3 regions of the Algoriphagus sp. SE2 genome follow, and region 2 is predicted to be linked to each of the others. Evidence: riboswitches for the same ligand, from Rfam matches in the RefSeq annotation. Region 2 holds a riboswitch; each other region holds the start of a gene.
The links. A riboswitch is a leader RNA that binds a small molecule or an ion and turns the genes downstream of it on or off. The one in region 2 is predicted to bind S-adenosylmethionine.

Region 1: linked by a shared signal. The riboswitch ahead of AAGF08_RS10275 (homocysteine S-methyltransferase family protein) and the one ahead of AAGF08_RS07905 (O-acetylhomoserine aminocarboxypropyltransferase/cysteine synthase) in region 2 are both predicted to bind S-adenosylmethionine.
Region 3: linked by a shared signal. The riboswitch ahead of AAGF08_RS09290 (aminotransferase class I/II-fold pyridoxal phosphate-dependent enzyme) and the one ahead of AAGF08_RS07905 (O-acetylhomoserine aminocarboxypropyltransferase/cysteine synthase) in region 2 are both predicted to bind S-adenosylmethionine.

Annotation. Positions count from the first base shown of each region.
Region 1 covers NZ_JBCLWJ010000007.1:45,876-52,689, reverse strand. The annotation lists gene AAGF08_RS10285 (PAS domain S-box protein) at 1-1,999, shown strand, start outside; gene AAGF08_RS10280 (hypothetical protein) at 2,059-3,375, shown strand; SAM riboswitch class I at 3,459-3,557, shown strand; gene AAGF08_RS10275 (homocysteine S-methyltransferase family protein) at 3,619-4,668, shown strand; gene metH (methionine synthase) at 4,691-6,814, shown strand, end outside.
Region 2 covers NZ_JBCLWJ010000005.1:68,101-74,914, reverse strand. The annotation lists gene argB (acetylglutamate kinase) at 1-278, shown strand, start outside; gene AAGF08_RS07925 (M20 family metallo-hydrolase) at 294-1,376, shown strand; gene argH (argininosuccinate lyase) at 1,385-2,719, shown strand; gene AAGF08_RS07915 (SulP family inorganic anion transporter) at 2,820-4,361, shown strand; gene can (carbonate dehydratase) at 4,358-5,002, shown strand; SAM riboswitch class I at 5,098-5,206, shown strand; gene AAGF08_RS07905 (O-acetylhomoserine aminocarboxypropyltransferase/cysteine synthase) at 5,395-6,696, shown strand; gene metX (homoserine O-acetyltransferase) at 6,703-6,814, shown strand, end outside.
Region 3 covers NZ_JBCLWJ010000006.1:87,190-94,003, forward strand. The annotation lists gene AAGF08_RS09265 (M14 metallopeptidase family protein) at 1-1,300, opposite strand, end outside; gene AAGF08_RS09270 (hypothetical protein) at 1,665-1,847, opposite strand; gene AAGF08_RS09275 (ribose-phosphate pyrophosphokinase) at 2,106-3,032, shown strand; gene AAGF08_RS09280 (50S ribosomal protein L25/general stress protein Ctc) at 3,060-3,650, shown strand; gene pth (aminoacyl-tRNA hydrolase) at 3,731-4,291, shown strand; SAM riboswitch class I at 4,350-4,453, shown strand; gene AAGF08_RS09290 (aminotransferase class I/II-fold pyridoxal phosphate-dependent enzyme) at 4,560-5,732, shown strand; gene AAGF08_RS09295 (CBS domain-containing protein) at 5,761-6,222, opposite strand; gene AAGF08_RS09300 (VCBS repeat-containing protein) at 6,344-6,814, opposite strand, start outside.

The DNA.
Region 1 (6,814 bases), on a different contig from region 2:
TGAAACTGGTAAGATTTATCTTCATGAAGGAATTCTCCAAGATATTAACGACAGGAAGAACCTTGAGAGGATTAGTGAAGAAAGGGATAGACAGTATAGACTCTTAGCTTCAAATATTCCTGGTACCAATATTTTTCTTTTGGATAAAGAGCGTAAATATATCGTTGCTGAAGGGACTAATTTTGACCATTGGGGTATCACGCGTGAAGATTTTGAGGGAAAGTTTTTATGGGAAATTCACCTGACACCCTATGAAGAAGTAAGTGCTCTACTAGATCGAGTTTATTATGATAGGGAAATTATTGAATCAGAGTTTCCGATAAAGGGAAGATATTATTCAAGAACATTTAGACCGATCATAATAAAAGGTCAGGTTGAGTTTGTACTTAGTATCATTAGGGATATTACTGATGAACACCAAGCAAAAATCGATCTTATTCAATCTGAAGAAAAATACAGGACTTTAGTGGAAGAGTCTACCGAAATTATTTTTTCATTGACTGAGACGTTTGTACTGAGGTATGTCTCTCCAAACGTTTATCAGTACCTTGGTTATAAAACAGAGGATGTAATAGGAAGGAGTATTTTTGACTTTTTAAATCCAGATGATATGGGTGAATTTCAAAAAATGTTGGATTCTACAGATAATTTCCTTGCTCAAAATCAGTTTTTGGAATTTAGATTACTTCATAAAAATGGAGAGTATAAAGTTTTTAATTCCAATGGAAAATTGATTCAGGATAAAAACAGTGAGTCAAAATATTATACTGGAATCGCTCGTGATATTTCAAGATTAAAAGAGGCTCAAAGGGAATTGCTTAAAGCAAAAGAAAATGCGGAACAAGCATCTTTGATCAAGTCCCAATTCCTTTCAATTATGAGTCACGAAATCAGGACTCCTATGAATGCAGTTATTGGGCTTTCCCATTTGCTTGTCGAAGGTAACCCAAGACCTGATCAATTAGAAAATTTAAAAACCCTTCAGTTTTCAGCAGAGAATTTAATGGCTCTGATCAATGATATTTTGGATTTCAGCAAAATAGACTCTGGAAAGGTTGAGCTGGAATTGGTTCCTTTTGATTTGCAAAATGTGATCTCAAGAATTGTTCACTCTCACAGTTTTCATGCGAATGAAAAGCTGATTAAAATAAAGTTCAGCATAGACCCGAAGATACCAAGTCAAGTTATTGGAGACCCTGTTAGACTTGGTCAAATAATTAATAATCTAATATCTAATGCTATCAAATTCACTGAAAATGGATATGTAAAAATTGATTTGAAAGAGCTAGTTCGAGAATCAGATAGTACTCTAATAGAGTTTGCTGTGGAGGATACTGGGATCGGGATTCCGGCTGACAAAATTGAGACTATTTTTGAAGCGTTTACCCAGGCATCAACTTCTACCACAAGAAAGTATGGAGGTACGGGATTGGGATTAGCGATTGTAAAAAGGCTTGTTGCCCTTTTTGGTGGTGAAATTTCCGTAAGTTCAGAGGAGGGTAAAGGCAGTATTTTTAAATTTTCAGCGAGATTTAAAATTGATGAGTTCTCTAAAACCAAGTCGAAAGATGTTTCAATCAGTACTGTTAAATCCTTGACCAATGCTTCAATATTAGTTGCAGAAGATAATTATGTCAACCAGATTCTTATTCAAAAATTCCTTAATAAATGGAATGTTGGGAATTTGGTTATTGCCTCGGATGGGAAACAGGCTTTAAAGGAATTTGATAAAGGAGATTTTAATTTGGTTTTATTAGACCTTCAAATGCCAGTTTTGGATGGTTTTTCTACTGCAAAGGCTATTCGTTGTCATTCGAATAAAGAAAAAAGAAACGTCCCAATATTAGCTTTAACTGCTACCTCTTTAAATGAAGTGAAAAATGAGATGACCGACATCGGGTTTAATGATTTCATCCCAAAACCCTTTAATCCTGATGTGCTCTACGGAAAATTAATTCAGCAACTAAATAGAAAAGATAATCCAGAAAATTCTATTTAGCATTAATTTTGCCTATAAAAGAACAAGACCAGAGTGTCGACTTCAAACAGAGTAACTTCATGCCCCTTTTTTCGCGTCTTTTTCTCTTTATTCTGATTACAGGTCTTTCCTGTAAGGTTTCTGCTCAGAGTATTGTTACCAAACGATCTTCTTTTTATGTAATGGCAGGAACTTCAGGAGCAAAACTAAGACAGTTTGATCAATTGTTGGAGGATAGAGGATTGACAGGCCTCAGAAATAAATATCATACGGTAGGTTTAGGCTATCAAGCTAGATACAATGACTTTGTCATTGGTATGGAGCTTTATCATAACCGGGGTATGAAAAGTGAATTTGATGACTTTAAGATCAATTATAGAACCTCGAGGGCTCTATTAAATATTGGGTATGCTTTTATTGAGGAGTCAAAGTTTCAATTAATTCATTATATGTCTATTGGGGCAGGTTTTTTGAATTTTCAAATGTTACCTCAAAACTCAAGTCAAAACTTAGAGGAGTTTTTATCTAATCCTTCACAGGGATTCATTTTGAGGAAGCAAGATATTCAAAAAGGGAGCCAGTACTACGGTAATTTTTTAACAGAAACGGGCTTCCAATTAAGTTATGATTTTGACTTACCGGGAAGGGAAGAAGCACTTGAAGTATTATTGAAGTTGGGATACGCTTTTAGTCCGTTTGAAGGGAAATGGAACTTGAATGAGCTTTCTTTTGAAAATGCCCAAAGCGGAGCATTTATCAGGGTTGGGGCAGGTTTGACTTTACCGGATAGAAATTTCTTTTATAAAGATGCGAGTATAGGTTTTTACTTGTTGAATGGAATACATTTTACCAGTCCGAATGGTTTTAATGAAAAGTTAGAGAGTGCAGGCCTAAATCCTTTTGATGGTTCTCCTTCAAATTTGGGATTAAGAATTCTTGGAGAAAGTGGAGATCTACTTTATGGTGCTGATGTTTTTAATCTAGCTATGAGCGGAGAGGCAAATAACCTTCGAAATCATTCATTAAATAGTTTAAGGGTTTATGGAAACCTAGGGATGAAAATCATTCAATTTAAAAATATTGCCATCGGTGGATTGGCTGGTTTAGGATATGGAAATATACGGTATACACTCACTCAAAAAGGAAAGCCTAATTTCCCAGAATTATTTGAGCAAAGAGCTTTTGATGGTTATTTAAAAAATAGTGGGCTAATGGCTAAACCTGAGATTTTTGTAGAGTATGGAATTCCCATCGGGCAAAGGAATCTTTTTGATCTTGTATTAAATACTTCTTTTGGATATGAATTACCTCTAGCCAATTATAAACTTGGAGATTATAGTATGTCTTCATACATGTCAGCACCGTATTTGAGTTTTGGAGTTGGGGTAAGACCTTAATATTTTGTAATAATATTGGGAAACTGGTCATCAAAATTGATCAAGTAGCCTGTTTTATTAGCAAAATGATATTACCTTTGGTCAGCTTATCGAGAAAGACTGAGGGAAGGGCCCTACGACGTCTTAGCAACCTGTCATCAAGGTGCTAATTCCCATTCCGAAATTGCGGAAATAGATGAGCGGAAGAGTCCTGGTACTTTTTTCCGTGTTTTGCTCGATTAGCTTTTTGAAGAATAAACTAAAATGCAAAACAGAACCGAACTATTACTTCAGCAAATTTCTAAAAGGATTTTAATTTTGGATGGTGCCATGGGTACAATGATCCAACGTTATTCTCTTGTAGAAGAAGATTTTAGAACTCCTGAATTAAAGAACCATCCTAAATCGCTAAAGGGTAATAATGATTTATTATCTCTTAGCCGTCCAGATGTCATTAAAGCAATACATGCTGATTATATGACGGCTGGAGCCGATATTATTGAAACCAATACGTTTTCAGGAACTTCAATTGCGCAGGAAGATTACGGGTTGGCCCATTTGGCTTATTCAATCAATTTCCAGTCAGCAAAAATAGCCCGTGAAATTGCAGATGAATTTTCTGTCAAAAATCCTGATAAACCAAGATTTGTGGCTGGCGCAATAGGTCCAACTAACAGAACAGCATCACTTTCTCCTGATGTCAATGACCCTGGTTATAGAGCAATTACTTTTGATCAATTGGCCACGGCCTATGCTGAGCAAGTGAGAGGATTGCTGGATGGAGGCTCTGATATTTTATTGGTAGAAACTATCTTTGATACACTGAATGCGAAAGCCGCCCTTTATGCTATTCAGGATGTTTTTGAGGAGCGTGGACTTCCTTTGGATCCAAGAGAAGGGGGAATTCCAATCATGGTTTCGGGAACGATTACGGATGCCTCGGGAAGAACACTTTCTGGTCAAACGACCGAGGCATTTCTAATTTCTATTTCTCATGTCCCGCTTCTTTCGGTAGGTTTAAATTGTGCTTTAGGAGCTAAGGAATTAAGACCATATTTAAAAGTTTTAGCTAAAAAATCTCCTTTTTATGTAAGTGCATACCCGAACGCCGGACTTCCCAACGAGTTTGGTACTTATGATCAGGGAGCTGATGAAATGGCAAATCAGATAAAAGACTTTTTAAAAGAAGGATTGCTAAATATTCTTGGAGGATGCTGTGGGACGACACCAGAACATATTGCTGCTTTGGCGCAATTATCTGATGGCTACAAGCCAAGAAAAATAGAAGAAGAAATAGAAGAAACATTAGACTGAGGTGAAGGGTACTAAACAATACATGAAATTATCTGGACTAGAACCTTTGGTTTTAACTCCGGAAATCAATTTTGTAAACATCGGAGAGAGAACCAATGTAACCGGCTCAAAGAGATTTGCAAGATTAATACTTAATGGGCAATACGACGAGGCCCTTGAAGTTGCTCTTGATCAAGTAAGAGGAGGAGCACAAATTTTGGATGTCTGTATGGATGAAGGCATGCTTGATGGGGAGTTTGCTATGGTTAAATTTTTAAACTTAATAGCTTCTGAACCTGAAATAAGCAGAATCCCCATCATGATTGACAGCTCAAAATGGTCAATTATTTTGGCGGGTTTGAAATGTATCCAAGGTAAAGGAATTGTAAATTCTATTTCCTTGAAAAATGGAGAAGAGGAATTCATTGCTCAGGCAAAAACGATCAAAAAGTTTGGCGCAGCGGTTGTTGTAATGGCTTTTGATGAAAATGGTCAGGCAGATACTTACGAGAGGAGAATTGAAATTTGTGAAAGAAGCTATAGGATATTGGTTGACAGGGTTAAATTCAATCCTCAGGATATAATTTTTGATCCCAATATTTTCCCTGTTGCTACTGGAATGGATGAGCATAAGAAAAATGCTTTGGATTTCTTTTTAGCTACTAAATGGATCAAAGAAAATCTTCCAGGAGCGAAAGTGAGTGGTGGAGTGAGTAATGTGAGTTTCTCTTTTCGAGGGAATAATCCCGTTAGAGAAGCTATGCATGCAGCTTTTTTATATCATGCAATTCATCATGGAATGGATATGGGGATAGTTAACCCTACTATGTTGGAAGTTTATGATGATATCCCAAAAGACCTACTTGAAAAGGTAGAAGATGTCCTCTTTGATAGAAAAGAGGATGCTACCGAGCAACTTTTGGACTTTGCTGAAACAGTTAAGTCTTCTGGTAAAAAAGAAATAGTTAATGAAGCATGGAGATCAGACCCTGTTTCAAAAAGGATAGAGCATGCTTTGATTAAAGGTATTTTAGATTTCATAATCGAAGATACGGAAGCTGCTAGACAAGAACTTCAAAATCCTTTGAAGGTAATAGAAGGGCCTTTGATGGATGGGATGAATGTGGTAGGCGATCTATTCGGAGAAGGTAAGATGTTCCTTCCTCAGGTTGTAAAATCGGCTAGGGTAATGAAAAAGGCCGTAGCCTATCTAGAACCATTTATGCCTTTACCTGAGAAAGGCCAAGAGGAAAGTTCCCTTAAAAAAATCCTTATGGCAACAGTCAAGGGAGACGTTCATGATATTGGAAAAAATATCGTTGGGGTTGTTTTGGCCTGTAATAGCTATCAGATTATTGATTTGGGTGTGATGGTAGATGCACAAAAAATTATTGATGAAGCCATTAAAAACAAAGTAGACATCATTGGTTTAAGTGGATTAATTACCCCTTCCCTAGATGAGATGGTCAACGTTGCATCAGAAATGGAAAGACAAGGTTTGAAAATTCCTCTTTTAATTGGCGGAGCAACTACTTCTAGAATTCATACTGCTGTTAAAATTGATCCAGTTTACAGCGGTACGGTTGTTCACGTCACTGATGCGAGTAAGTCTGTCCCTATTGCAGGAGAAGCAATTTCAGAGGAAACGAAAGAGTCATATAGATTAAAGATAAAAGAAACTTATGCTCAATTGAGAGTGGAACATGAATCAAAGCAATCTTTGAAGCAGCTGGTTTCCTATGAAGAGGCAAAGGCTAACCCTGTAGTTATTGATTGGGAAAATTTCAATCCAAATAAACCAAAGAAATTAGGAAATACCGTTTTAGAAAACCTTGATTTAAGTGTTTTAAGAAAATATATTGACTGGACTCCATTTTTTAGCACCTGGATGCTGAGTGGTAGGTATCCAAAGATTTTGGAAGACCCAATTGTTGGGTTGGAAGCTAAAAAGTTATTTGACGATGCAAATCAGATGTTAGACAGCTTAATTAAAGAGAAATGGCTTTCTGCAAATGCAGTTTTTGGGATTTATCCTGTAATGAGAGTGGAAGATGATGCAAAAGTTTTAGATCAATCCGGAGCACAAATAGGGGAGTTTCATTTCCTTCGACAGCAAGGTAAAAAGGGGAAGGGAGTACCAAATCGCTCTTTAGCAGATTATATTCAT
Region 2 (6,814 bases):
AGGTGAATCTGTATTTCTGTTTCAACAAAAGTGGAGTCCTAATTGACGAGAAAAATGAAAACTCTATCATTCCATTGATCAATGAGGATATTTATCAGGAGCTTAAAAAAGAAAATGTCATCCATTCAGGTATGATTCCTAAGCTTGATAATGCTTTCGAAGCTTTGATGAAGGGTGTCAATCATGTTTGGATTGGCAAAGCTGAAAACCTATTACTAGCTGCCAAAGGAAAATTATCTGGTACAACCATAGAGAGACATCGTTACGATCTTTATTGATCTTGACAGGAAGCCGTGAAGACTATCGAAAATTTATATGAGGATGCTATTCAGCTTTTAAAACAGTTGATTTCTATCCAATCTTTTTCTAAAGAAGAGGATCAAACTGCAGCGCTACTAGAAGAATTTTTTAAAACCCGGTCAATTTCTTTTCAACGATCAGGAAATAATATCTGGGCTTTTGCGAATGATTATAATCCTGAAAAGCCTACCATATGGCTTAATTCCCACCAAGACACCGTAAAACCAAATTCCGGTTATTCCCTTGATCCTTTCTCACCTATAGAAAAGGATGGTAAATTATTTGGATTAGGAAGTAATGATGCCGGTGGGCCTTTAGTAAGCTTGATTGCGGCATTTTGTTATTTCTTCGAAAAAGAATTGCCTTTCAATTTGATTTTAATTGCATCAGCAGAAGAAGAGATTTCAGGTCCTCAAGGAATTGCCTCCGTTATTTCAAAAATCCCAGCTTGTGATTTGGCAATAGTAGGCGAACCCACGCTGATGGATTTGGCGGTTGCAGAGAAAGGTTTGATGGTGATTGATGCCAAAATGAAAGGGAAAGCTGGACATGCCGCCCGAGAAGAGGGCGTAAATGCCTTGTATTTAGCTTTGGATGATCTTGAAAAGATTAGAAATTTTATCTTTAAAAAGGAATCTGCTTTTCTGGGGAAAACAAAGGTTTCGGCAACAGTTATTCATGCAGGAAAGCAACACAACGTAGTACCTGATCTTTGTGAATTCACATTGGATGTCCGTGTTACAGATGCTTATACTTTAGAGGAAGCATTAGATGAATTGAAGAAGAACTTAAAATCTGAATTGTATCCGCGATCTGTGAGATTACAATCCTCAAGTATTCCTGAATCTCATTTTATTTGGAAGATCGCAGAGAAATTGGGTTTAAAGACCTATGGTAGCCCTACCCTATCAGATCAAGCCTTAATTCCTTTTCCATCGGTAAAAATAGGTCCAGGCGATTCAGCAAGATCTCATACAGCAAACGAATTCATCTATTTAAATGAAATTCAAAATGGAATTACTGGATACATAGCTATTTTGGATACTTATACTAAATTATTAACGGAAGTACAGTAAATCGCACTATGAAACTTTGGCAAAAAGCAACTGGAAATAAGAAGGAAGTAGAAAATTTCACCATAGGTAGAGATCCTGAGTTCGATATAATTTTGGCACCTTTTGATGTGTTAGGTTCCATGGCACATGCCCATATGCTTACCAAAGTAGGTTTGTTGACTTCAGAAGATAATCAGCTTTTACAAAAAGGTCTAAAGGAAATTTACTATGAAATTGAAAAGGGCCAATTTGAAATTGCTTCTGGAGTAGAGGATGTGCACTCTCAGATTGAATTTCTACTAACTGATCGATACGGAGAGGTAGGAAAAAAACTACATAGTGGTAGAAGTAGGAATGATCAGGTGCTTGTGGACTTGAAACTATATTACAGAGCTGCCATACGAGAATTAGTAGAAGAGGCCACTACTCTTTTTGATTTACTAATCAAATTAGCTGATCAACATAAAGATGATCTTATGCCCGGATATACCCATACCCAATTAGCGATGCCATCATCTTTTGGTCTTTGGTTTGGCTCTTTTGCAGAAGGCTTAAGTGAGGATATGGGTATGTTGCAAGCTGCGTTTGATTTAGCTAATAAAAACCCATTGGGTTCTGCTGCGGGTTATGGTTCAAGTTTTCCTTTGGATAGAACCTATACCACTGAATTGCTAGGTTTTGCTGATCTACATCATAATGTAATTAATGCCCAAAATAGCCGAGGGAAAGCCGAAAAAACCTTGGCTTTTGCATTGGCTGGAATTGCTGGAACTTTAAATAAACTGGCAAGCGATATTTGCCTGTTTATGAATCAACATTTTGGTTTTATAAGTTTCCCGGATGATTTAACTACGGGAAGTAGCATAATGCCCCATAAAAAGAACCCAGATGTATTTGAGTTAATGCGGGCTAAAACCAATCAAATTCAAGCTGTCCCCACGACAATCTCCTTATTGTTAACAAATACGACTACTGGATATCATCGCGATTTGCAGTTATTAAAAGAAGAGATTTTTCCTGCTATAGATACGATTAGCAATTGCTTAAGTATGTGCACATTTATGCTGAAATCCATAAAAGTCAAAAAAGGAATTCTGCAGGACCCATTTTTCAAACATGTCTTTTCAGTGGAAGTGGTTAATGAACTAGTGTTGAAAGGAATTCCATTCAGAGACGCATATAAGCAAGTTGGGATGGGTATTGAAGCAAATAATTTTTCACCAGACCAAAACAAAATTTCTCACTCACACGAAGGAAGTATCGGAAATCTTGGATTACCAGAGATTTCTCAAAAAATGAAAAAAGCTGTTAAGGGATTCAACTTTGAAGAAATTGATGCCGCATTTTTAAAACTATTAAGCTAGTCTTGAATGATACTGGAAAATTTGTAATAGTCTAGTCGAAAAATTATAATTTACACAAGTGTTTATTTTAAACGCATTTATATAATTTTAATATTCTTTCATGGAAAGCCTATTTGGTAAGAACATCAAATATGATCTTAAGTCAAGTTTGGTGGTATTTTTAGTAGCACTTCCGCTATGTCTTGGGATTGCAATCGCAAGTGGTGCCCCTCCTATGTCTGGATTGATTGCAGGAATTGTTGGTGGAATCGTCGTGGGTGCTTTTTCAGGATCTCATGTAAGTGTCAGCGGTCCTGCAGCAGGACTCACAGTAGTTGTTTTGGATTCTATTTCTTCCTTAGGGACTTTTGAATTGTTCCTAGCTAGCTTGGTTGTAGCAGGATTGATACAACTTGTTTTGGGAATAATGAAAGCTGGGGTTTTAGGATATTATTTCCCGCATGCTGTAATTAAAGGAATGCTCACCGCCATAGGTTTGATATTAATATTGAAGCAGATCCCTCATGCATTAGGATATGATAAAGATACTATGGGTGATGAGACATTTTTACAGTCTGATAATCATAATACTTTTACAGAAATCTGGTATGCGATAGAGTTTAATAGCCCGGGAGCTATTTTAATTGTTTTAGTAGCATTGGCGATAATTATATTTTTTGAACGACCCAAAATCACAAATCACAGAATTTTGGGTGTTGTTCCTGGAGCACTTTGGGCAGTATTATCAGGAATTTTAATTAACGAAACTTATCAATATTGGAAACCTGACTGGTATTTGGACAGAGAACATTTAGTAATGCTTCCATCTGTAAACAATTTTGGGGAATTAAGTAATTTAATAACCTTCCCTGATTTTTCTTTAATTTCAGATAGTGCTTTCTGGATCATAGCTGTAACAATTGCAGTGATCGCATCAATAGAAACACTGCTTTCAATAGACGCTGCAGATAAGATGGATCCTCAAAAAAGGATTACACCTAACTCAAGGGAATTAGTTGCCCAAGGAATTGGTAATACTGTTTCTGGTTTAATTGGTGGGTTGCCAGTGACGGCCGTAATAGTAAGAAGCTCTGCAAATATTACCAGTGGTGCCAAAACAAAACTTTCGGCTATTTTACATGGAATTTTACTGATTGTTTTAATCTTGGCTATACCTGGGATATTAAGTAAAATACCACTCAGCTGCCTAGCAGCGATTCTGTTTTTTGTAGGTTATAAACTAGCCAAACCAACTATTTTCATTTCAATTTATAAGCAAGGCAAAGATCAATTCATACCATTTATTGTGACTGTATTGGCGATTCTATTAACTGATTTATTGATTGGAATAGGAATAGGCATGGCATTTGGATTATTCTTTGTGATTAAAACTAACTTTCAAAAATCAATCAGGATTACGGAGCATAATGGAAATTATTTGGTACAACTTCAAAAAGACGTTAGTTTTTTAAATAAAGCTCCTTTAATGAAAGAATTGGAAAAAATCCCATATGGGGCTCAGGTGGTAATAAATGCGGAAAAAGCAAGATTTATAGATCATGACATTCAAGAGGTTTTGAATGATTTTATCTTGACCTCTTTTGATAAAAATATTGAAGTAACGACGGAAGGATTCCGTTATAAATTGACAAATTCACTATGAAACCTTACGAAAAACTTCTGCTGCAGAATAAGGCCTGGTCTGAAGAAATGAATGAAACAGATAATACATTTTTTCAAAGATTGGCTCAACAGCAAAAACCTAAGTTTTTATGGATTGGCTGTTCAGATAGCCGAGTTCCTGCAAATCAGATCACAGGTACTGAACCAGGTGAAATTTTTGTACATAGAAATATAGCAAACATGGTGGTGCACACAGATCTTAATATGTTAAGTGTGCTACAATATGCAGTAGAAGTCTTAAAGGTTGAGCATATTATTGTTTGTGGTCATTATGGATGCGGAGGAGTAGCTGCAGCACTCACCAATAATAATTTGGGATTGATCAATAAATGGCTTCGTAATATAAAAGAGGTCTATAAAATGTATAAAGATGAAATTGATGCCATCGAGAACCCTTCTGAAAAAGCAAATAAATTAGTTGAGTATAATGTCATTGAACAATGTCAAGATTTAATTAAAACCTCCATTATTCAAAAATCTTGGAATCAAAGAAAAGCACCTCACGTTTATGGTTGGGTATATGGATTAAATAATGGATTAGTTTCTGAGTTAGTTAAAATTGAACCTGATTTTGAAAATATCAATCCCATTTTCAGGTATGATAAAGATCAATTGGGATAATCATTTCAGAATAATCATCTGAAATTGATAATTCATTTTGAAAATCCAATTACGGTCTATTTATTTGTGTAATCCTTCTCTTTTTTTAGTGTAAGGATTTATAAAGAAGAGGCGAGAGACAGGCTCAATGACCCTCTGGCAACCTGGAAAATCCAAGGTGCCAATTCCTGCCAATTGAGATGGTCTCAATTGGAACTATAAATTCTTTACAATATGTACAGCGGATTTTCTTCTCTTTTTCCCTCAAGACCTTTTCAGTTTACACTTACTCTTTTTCCAACTGCCATACCAATTAGCAGTCAAAAAATGATAAGCCCTTTTATACTTAAACAAGCCTTATCATTTTGTATAAAATCGTATACTCTAAATTTTAACAATAAACTCTCAAATCTATGTCTACTTTAAAATTTGAAACACTTCAGCTTCATGCTGGACAGGAACCTGATTCTACTACAAACTCGAGAGCAGTTCCCATTTATCAGACCACTTCTTATGTTTTCAACAGTGCCGAGCACGGTGCAAACCTCTTTGGATTAAAAGAATTTGGTAACATATATACCCGAATTATGAATCCGACGACGGACGTTTTCGAAAAAAGAATGGCCGCTCTTGAAGGAGGTGTTGCTGCCGTGGCAACAGCTTCAGGACAAGCTGCACAATTTTTAGCTTTGAATAATATTCTTGGTGAAGGAGATAATTTTGTTTCTACCTCTTTCTTATATGGAGGTACTTATAATCAATTTAAAGTCGCTTTCAAGAGAATCGGGATTGATGCAAGATTTGCAAAGGGAAATGATGCGGCATCTTTTGAAAGTTTAATTGATGATAAAACCAAAGCAATTTACCTGGAGACTATAGGAAATCCCGAATTCAATATTCCTGATTTTGAGTCTATTTCTGCGTTAGCAAAAAAATATGATATTCCCTTGGTTGTAGATAATACATTTGGAGCAGGTGGGTATTTATTTCAGCCCATTGCACATGGTGCAAATATTGTCACCTCTTCAGCTACAAAGTGGATAGGTGGGCACGGAACTTCTATAGGAGGCATTATCATTGATGCGGGGAATTTCAACTGGGGAAATGGAAAATATCCTCAGTTTTCAGAGCCTTCAGAAGGATATCATGGTTTAAATTTTTGGGAAGTATTTGGTGAGAATAATCCTTTAGGTCTTCCAAACATTGCTTTTGCAATCAGAGCTAGAGTCGAAGGGCTTAGAGATTTTGGTCCAGCTATTTCACCATTTAATTCTTTTTTACTCCTACAAGGTTTAGAGACGCTTTCCTTGAGAGTTCAAAGAACAGTTGACAATGCTCTTGCAGTTGCAACTTGGTTGGAAAACCATCCAAAAGTACAGAAAGTAAATTACCCGGGACTTTCATCTTCTCCTTACCATACTTTAGCAAAGAAATATCTAAGAAATGGTTTTGGAGGTGTTTTAAGCTTTGAAGTGAAAGGTGATAAAGAAGAAGCTTCTAAATTTATTAACAGTTTGGAGTTGATTTCTCACCTAGCTAATGTAGGTGATGCTAAGACTTTGATAATCCAACCATCGGCTACAACCCATCAGCAACTTTCGGATGAAGAGCAATTGGCTGCAGGTGTGACTCCTACTCTATTGCGAATTTCCGTTGGGATAGAACATATTGATGATATCAAAGCTGATTTGCAGCAAGCTTTTGAAAAAATATAAGTGTTAATGAATTTAAAAAGTCAATTCGCAACGATTACCATGTCTCAGGAATTGTTTCATTCGAGTACCCCATTAGAATTAGAATCAGGTGAGATTCTTTCAGAGTTTGATTTAACAT
Region 3 (6,814 bases), on a different contig from region 2:
GCTTTGGAATACCAGATCTAAAGCCGTAATAAACAGCATCCTCGTCATCCTCAGATTTCTTTTTTTGAGAAGCTTCGAATGCATCTTGAACCGCCTTAGCATACTTTGGATACATGGTCCAATTATCTTTGCTACCCTTATCAATTGAATTTCTTCCCATCAAATAAATATTAGAAAGCAATTCATCGCCATGTCGGACGGCATGATTTAATATCGCATAATTCAACGATACAGAATAATCAATTGACCTTCTAAAATGCCAATCCTGTGGTGTAACCGGGTAAGGAGTTCCATTATTAGGTATCAAACGATCTGGTACAAGAGGAACAGTAGAAGGTGTTGGGTTTCCAATTATTTCAGTTAGAATCCCAATAATATTATGATAATATGGAGTAGTTCTAAGGCCTCCATTCCACCAAGTTGAAAAAACAGAGCCATCCAAACGTGTATACCCAGGTTTATCTTCTTGATTCATTCTGTTAATCATTGCTGCACCAACTCCATCGAGACTTGTAATTATGAGCGGATCAAAAACATGATTAAACGGATCACGGTACGGTGGTCCTGCCACAACAGTTCCTGCTGGCCCGGATTGATGATGGTTATAAATGATCTGAGGAATCCATTCAACATATTGCTGAAGCGACATATTAGCTGCTTCGCTCATATTGTTCATGTAAAAATCCCTGTTATTGTCATGACCAACATATTTCTGATATAAAATAGGGATGTTTTGATCTCTATCTTCTGGATTATCTTTTCTCATGTACCAATCAGACATTATTTCCATCCCATCAGGATTGGCGTGAACAAGAAGGATTATTACATTATCCAGAATTTTCAAAGTCTCATCATCTGTTCTAGAAGCTAATTGATAAAGTGTCTCAATTAATTGATGTGGACCTACTACTTCATTTGCATGCAAACCTCCATCAATCCAAACAACAGGTTTACCTTCCACAACTAGTTTTTCAGCTTCTTCTTTAGTGATTTCTGCCCTCGCTAGAGTTTGGGAGATTTCTTTGTACCGATCAAGTTTATCAAAGTTAGCCGGTGCAGTAACTATCATCATAGGATGCGATCTGCCATATTCAGTTTTTCCAATTTCAACCAATTTCACTCGGTCGCTGGCATCAGCAACTTTTTTAAAGTAAGCTTCTGATTGAGAAAATGTAGCTAATTTGTAATCATCCCCAATATCAAACCCAAAATGAGATTTGGGCGAAGGAACAGTTTGAGCAAAAAGTCCAAAAGACCATAGGCTCAACAATAAAATAAAGAGCGTAAAACGTTTTTTCATGTGATATTATTTGGTTGATGGTTATTTCAACTTTTCTAAAATACTATGAAAAAAGAGGTATATGTTTTTGTTATACCTCTTTCTACTTTTTTTTTACAGGATCGGAGTTTTAAATCAATGAATATTGAACATCTTATTTAATTTTAATGAATTCGGAATATTTTGGATCACCCATATCCTGCTTTGGGTAGAATCCGGAATTATTAAACAACCCGGGTTTCAATTCCCAATTAGATAAATCCATTTTCAGAACTCCAATAGGATAAGAAGTATTCACAATTAAAGCTAATTTTCCTTGCTTCCCTTCCAAGTATAGAGACTCTGAAACTCCAAACTTATCCTCAACAATCAGATTAAAACCAACTCAGGAATCTCTCCCATTATTTACAAAATTTTTAGATGTGATAATATCCAAAATAAATTTACCATCAAGTAAATTTTCAAGAGTACTAGAATTAACAATGAATTCAAAACTTGCCAAGCAATCCTGAATACCTTTATCTAATTCAATTTCCGTGTACGCCACATTCCTATCTGCTCTTTTCATCCTCAACGGAGGCTGAGGATACTGAAAAGTTTATTTTTCTTTTCTGAATCCATAAAAAATAATTTCAAGATGAAGAAGGGGTGTTTTTAAGGTTACAAAATAGATAAAAGTAAAAACTGATTTTTTTCATAAGTTTCCTTTAAGAATTCATTACAAACTTATATCCGAATGAATTCTAATTGTTTTAGCCTTCCCATCAAATTTTGCTATTTTTGCCTTTGAACTCTAATACTATCTTCTCCGAATAAACCACCAAATATGTCCGAAGTCAAAATCTTCTCAGGCGGAAACAGCACTGTTTTAGCAGAAAAAATCTCAAAAAACTACGGTAAAAAACTTGGCGAACTTACCATTTCAAAATTTAGTGATGGTGAAATGTCTCCAAGTTTTGATGAGTCTATACGTGGTTGTACTGTTTTTCTGATTCAAAGCACCAATCCACCTAGTGATAATATTTTGGAACTATGCCTAATGATTGACGCAGCCAAGCGAGCAAGTGCTTATAAAGTTTGTGCTGTAATTCCATATTTCGGATATGCTAGACAAGATAGAAAGGATAGGCCAAGAGTTTCCATTGCTGCCAAAGCTATAGCAAACATGATTACTTCAGCTGGTGCAGATAGGATCATGACATGCGACCTACATGCAGGACAAATTCAAGGTTTTTTTGATCTACCTTTGGATCACTTAAATGGATCAGCTATCTTTGTGCCCTATTTGAGCGCACTGAATCTGAATAATATGATTTTCGCGGCACCTGATGTCGGGGGAGTTGCAAGAGCCAGGGCTTACGCAAAGCATTTTGAAGTTGAAATGGTAGTCTGTGACAAGCACAGAAAAAGAGCCAATGAAATTGCTTCCATGCAAGTAATTGGTGATGTAGAGGGAAAAGATGTCATTCTAGTTGATGATTTAGTAGATACAGCGGGGACGTTGTGCAAAGCAGCTCAAATTATCATGGAAAAAGGAGCTACTTCAGTAAGAGCTATTGTAACGCATGGTGTTCTTTCTGGAAATGCTTATGAAAATATTGAAAATTCAGTTTTGCAGGAATTGGTAATTACAGATACTATTCCTTTGAAACAAAAATCTTCAAAAATTAAAGTTTTGACAGTAGCAGATCTATTCGCAAAAGCAATTCATGCGGTAACAGGTCACACTTCTATCAGTTCTTTATTTATTTAAGAACCAATTTTATTAAATATATATCTTATGAAAACACTTGAGATTATAGGGTTTAAAAGAGCAAATCTCGACAGTGCCTCTCTAAATGAAATCAGAGAATCTGGCAATGTACCCTGCGTTGTTTATGGACCAGGTATACCTGAGCAAATCCATTTCTATTCTCCAATCATTTTATTTAGAGAATTGATCTACACTCCTGAAGTACATTTGGTTGAATTGAACATCGAAGGAACAATCGTAAAGGCTGTTTTAAAAGACGCTCAATTTCACCCAGTAAGTGAAATGTTACTTCACGCTGATTTTATGGCTTATACTGAAGATAAGCCTATCAAGTTTGAAATCCCTGTAAAAGTTTCTGGAAGTTCTCCAGGTATTGCAAAAGGTGGAAAACTAGAATTCAAAACAAGAAAACTGAAAGTTAAGGGGTTAGCTTCTCAACTTCCAGATTTCATTGAAGCGGATATTACTAATCTTGATCTAGGTAAATCTTTCAAGGTTTCTGAATTAAAAGCCGAAGGTTTTGATATCCTAACTAGTCCAAACGTTTCTTTGGTTACTATTGGTATCCCAAGAGCGCTTAGAGGAAAGAAGACTGAAGAAGAAGAAGAAGAAGCATAAACTTCAACAAATCAAGATAAAAATCCTGCTCTTTAAACTGAGCAGGATTTTTTATTTTTACCCATTGGACAAATCCCTATATGAAATATCTCATCGTTGGCTTGGGAAATATCGGGCCAGAATACGAACTAACAAGGCATAACATCGGCTTCTTAACCATCGATAGGTTGGCTGATAAAGAATCTCTTTCTTGGAGAAGTGATCGCTTGGCTTTTAAAACTGAGTTTAAATACAAAAGTCGGGCTATTCATTTGATTAAGCCTACCACCTACATGAATCTAAGTGGGAAAGCTATGAATTATTGGATGAAAGAGCTTGACATCCCGAAAGAAAACATATTAGTTTTAGTAGATGATGTGGCTATTCCTTTTGGAAGTTTAAGAATGAAGCCTAAGGGAAGTGCTGCAGGTCATAATGGTCTTAAAAATATAGAAGCGCTTACCGGTGGCCAAAATTATCCAAGATTACGAATGGGAATTGGGGATGATTTTCCAAAAGGAAGGCAAGTAGACTTTGTATTAGGCAGATTCACCCAAGATGAATTTGCGGAATTACCAATAATAATGGACAAAGCAATTGACATGATTTTGGCATTTTGTACTATTGGTATTGAACGAACCATGAATCAATTTAATAATTGAAAGGATTGATTTGGAAATCAACCTTACGGAGGTTTACTTTGTAGCACTTCAGGCAACTGATTTATAAAGAAGAGGCGAGAGAATAGGCTCATTGACCCTCTGGCAACCATCCCGAATCTTGGGAAAGGTGCCAAGTCCTACCCTTAGCGGGAACTATAAATTGGCTTTATTCTTTAAAAACCCCATTTTAGTTCGATTTGACCGCTTTAGGTTTGGCTTTCTCAAACTGATGAGCCTTTTATTAAATTATTAATTCAGGCATTACGCTATGAGCAAGCACTTCGAGACTAATTCTATTCGGATTAATTCTTCAAAATCCAATCAAAAAGAGCATTCATCACCCTTATATCTTACTTCTAGTTTCACTTTTGATTCTGCAGAAGAAGCAAGAGCTATGTTTGCTGATGAAATCCAAGGAAACATCTACTCTAGATACGCCAATCCAAATTCAAGTGAATTAATTGAAAAAATTTGTGCTGCTGAAGGGACTGAATCCGGTATTGCTACAGCTTCAGGAATGGCCGCAATGTTTGGAAGTATCGCTTCTCTTTTACAGCAAGGCGACCATGTTTTAGCTTCTAGATCTCTTTTTGGTTCAACTCACCAGCTATTAACCCGCGTATTTCCTAAATGGGGAATTACATCAACTTATGGTGATATTTCAGATATTGAAAATTGGGAAAAGCTTTTAAAGCCCAATACCAAAATGCTATTCATTGAAACCCCTTCTAACCCAGGCCTTCAGATCATTGACTTAGAATGGGCAGGGAAATTTGCAAAAGCCCATAATCTAATTCTTGTAGTTGACAATTGTTTTGCTACTCCCTATTTACAGCAACCTGCAAAATGGGGAGCGGATATTGTCACGCATAGTGCCACAAAGTATATAGACGGGCAAGGAAGAGTTCTAGGAGGATTGATTCTAGGTAGAGAAGAATTAATGAAAGAGGTCCAATTTTTTACAAGACATACCGGTCCTGCTATTTCTCCTTTCAATGCCTGGATCTTATCAAAAAGTATGGAAACTTTAGGGGTAAGAATGGATAGACATTGTGAGAATGCTTTAAAAGTAGCAAGCTATTTTGAGGGAAATGCTGAGTTAGAAAATGTAAATTACCCCTTCTTAAAATCTCATCCTCAATTCCATTTAGCCACAAAACAAATGAAATACGGCGGAGGGATTATTACGCTAACATTAAAAGGGGGGTTAGAGAGAGCACAGAAATTTATTGATCAATTACAAATGATTTCTGTGACAGCTAATCTGGGAGATAGTAGAAGTATTGTCACCCACCCTGCATCCACCACTCATAGTAAATTATCTAGCGAAGAACGCTTAAGGGTAGGAATAAGTGATGGGTTAGTCCGACTATCTATTGGATTGGAACATGTTGATGACATCATTGAAGACATCGAAAAAGCACTTCAACGATCAAAATAAAATAGGTCCCTTTCAGGGACCTTTATTTTTACCAAGTAGTCTGTTGAAGTTTAGGAAATGCCCTGATTATATCACTCAAACTTATTTGCCCTATTAATCGACCATCCTTCATTACCGGGAATCTTCTGATCTTTAGTTCTAAAAATTTTTGTGCAGCATCAAAAAGTGATAATTCCTGACCCAAAGTAATCACGTCTGTGCTCATATGCTCTTTGACTTTACCCGGAAATTTAGGGGTATTGGTATACTTTCCTTTAATTATCTCTTTTAAGCAATCTACCTCAGAAATAATCCCAACTAAGGCACCTGATTCATCAAGAACAGGAGCACCTGATATTTTCCTTTTTGTTAAAACTTCCAAGACCATATCAATTGTATCCTCCGGATTAAAAGTAACCAGATTCGTACTCATATGATCTTTAACTAATATTTGGGAAGCAGGAGATTTTTTGGGCTCCACCATTCTAACTCCTTGGAAACTCTTAACCATAGATAAAATAATTTAAAGGTGAAAGAATAATTTACCGAAAAAATACTATCTATAAAAATAGATAGTAATAAATTAAATTAATTTAGTAGTAAATACTGATAAATTCATGTATTACAAAATATTATTTCTTTTCATTTTTAAAGATTAAAATAGGAGACCAGGGCTTTGTTGGTTTTGAATATAAATCATCAAACTCAAAGGACCCTACTACCAAATCCATATCCCCGTCAAGATCTAAATCACCTTTTGTCATGATTAACCAATGGGAATCATTGGTTGTAAATGGCGTATATGGATTAAAGTCGTGATTTTTTGTTTGTTCAAAATAGAGTAAATTTTGATTTGGCTTTTGTTCTTTATCCGGGAAGAATGATAATACGAATAAATCTTTGTCGCCATCTTGATCAAAATCTTCAACTTCCAAACCACTTGCTCCATACATTGGATAAAACCAAAATTGCTCGAAATTCAAACCTCCTTGATTTTTAAAAATTCGAACACCATGAAAATTCTTAAGAATCTGTGATAAATCGGCATTATCTCCGTTGACCAAGACCAAATCTTTTAAACCGTCCCCATCCATATCCTCGTA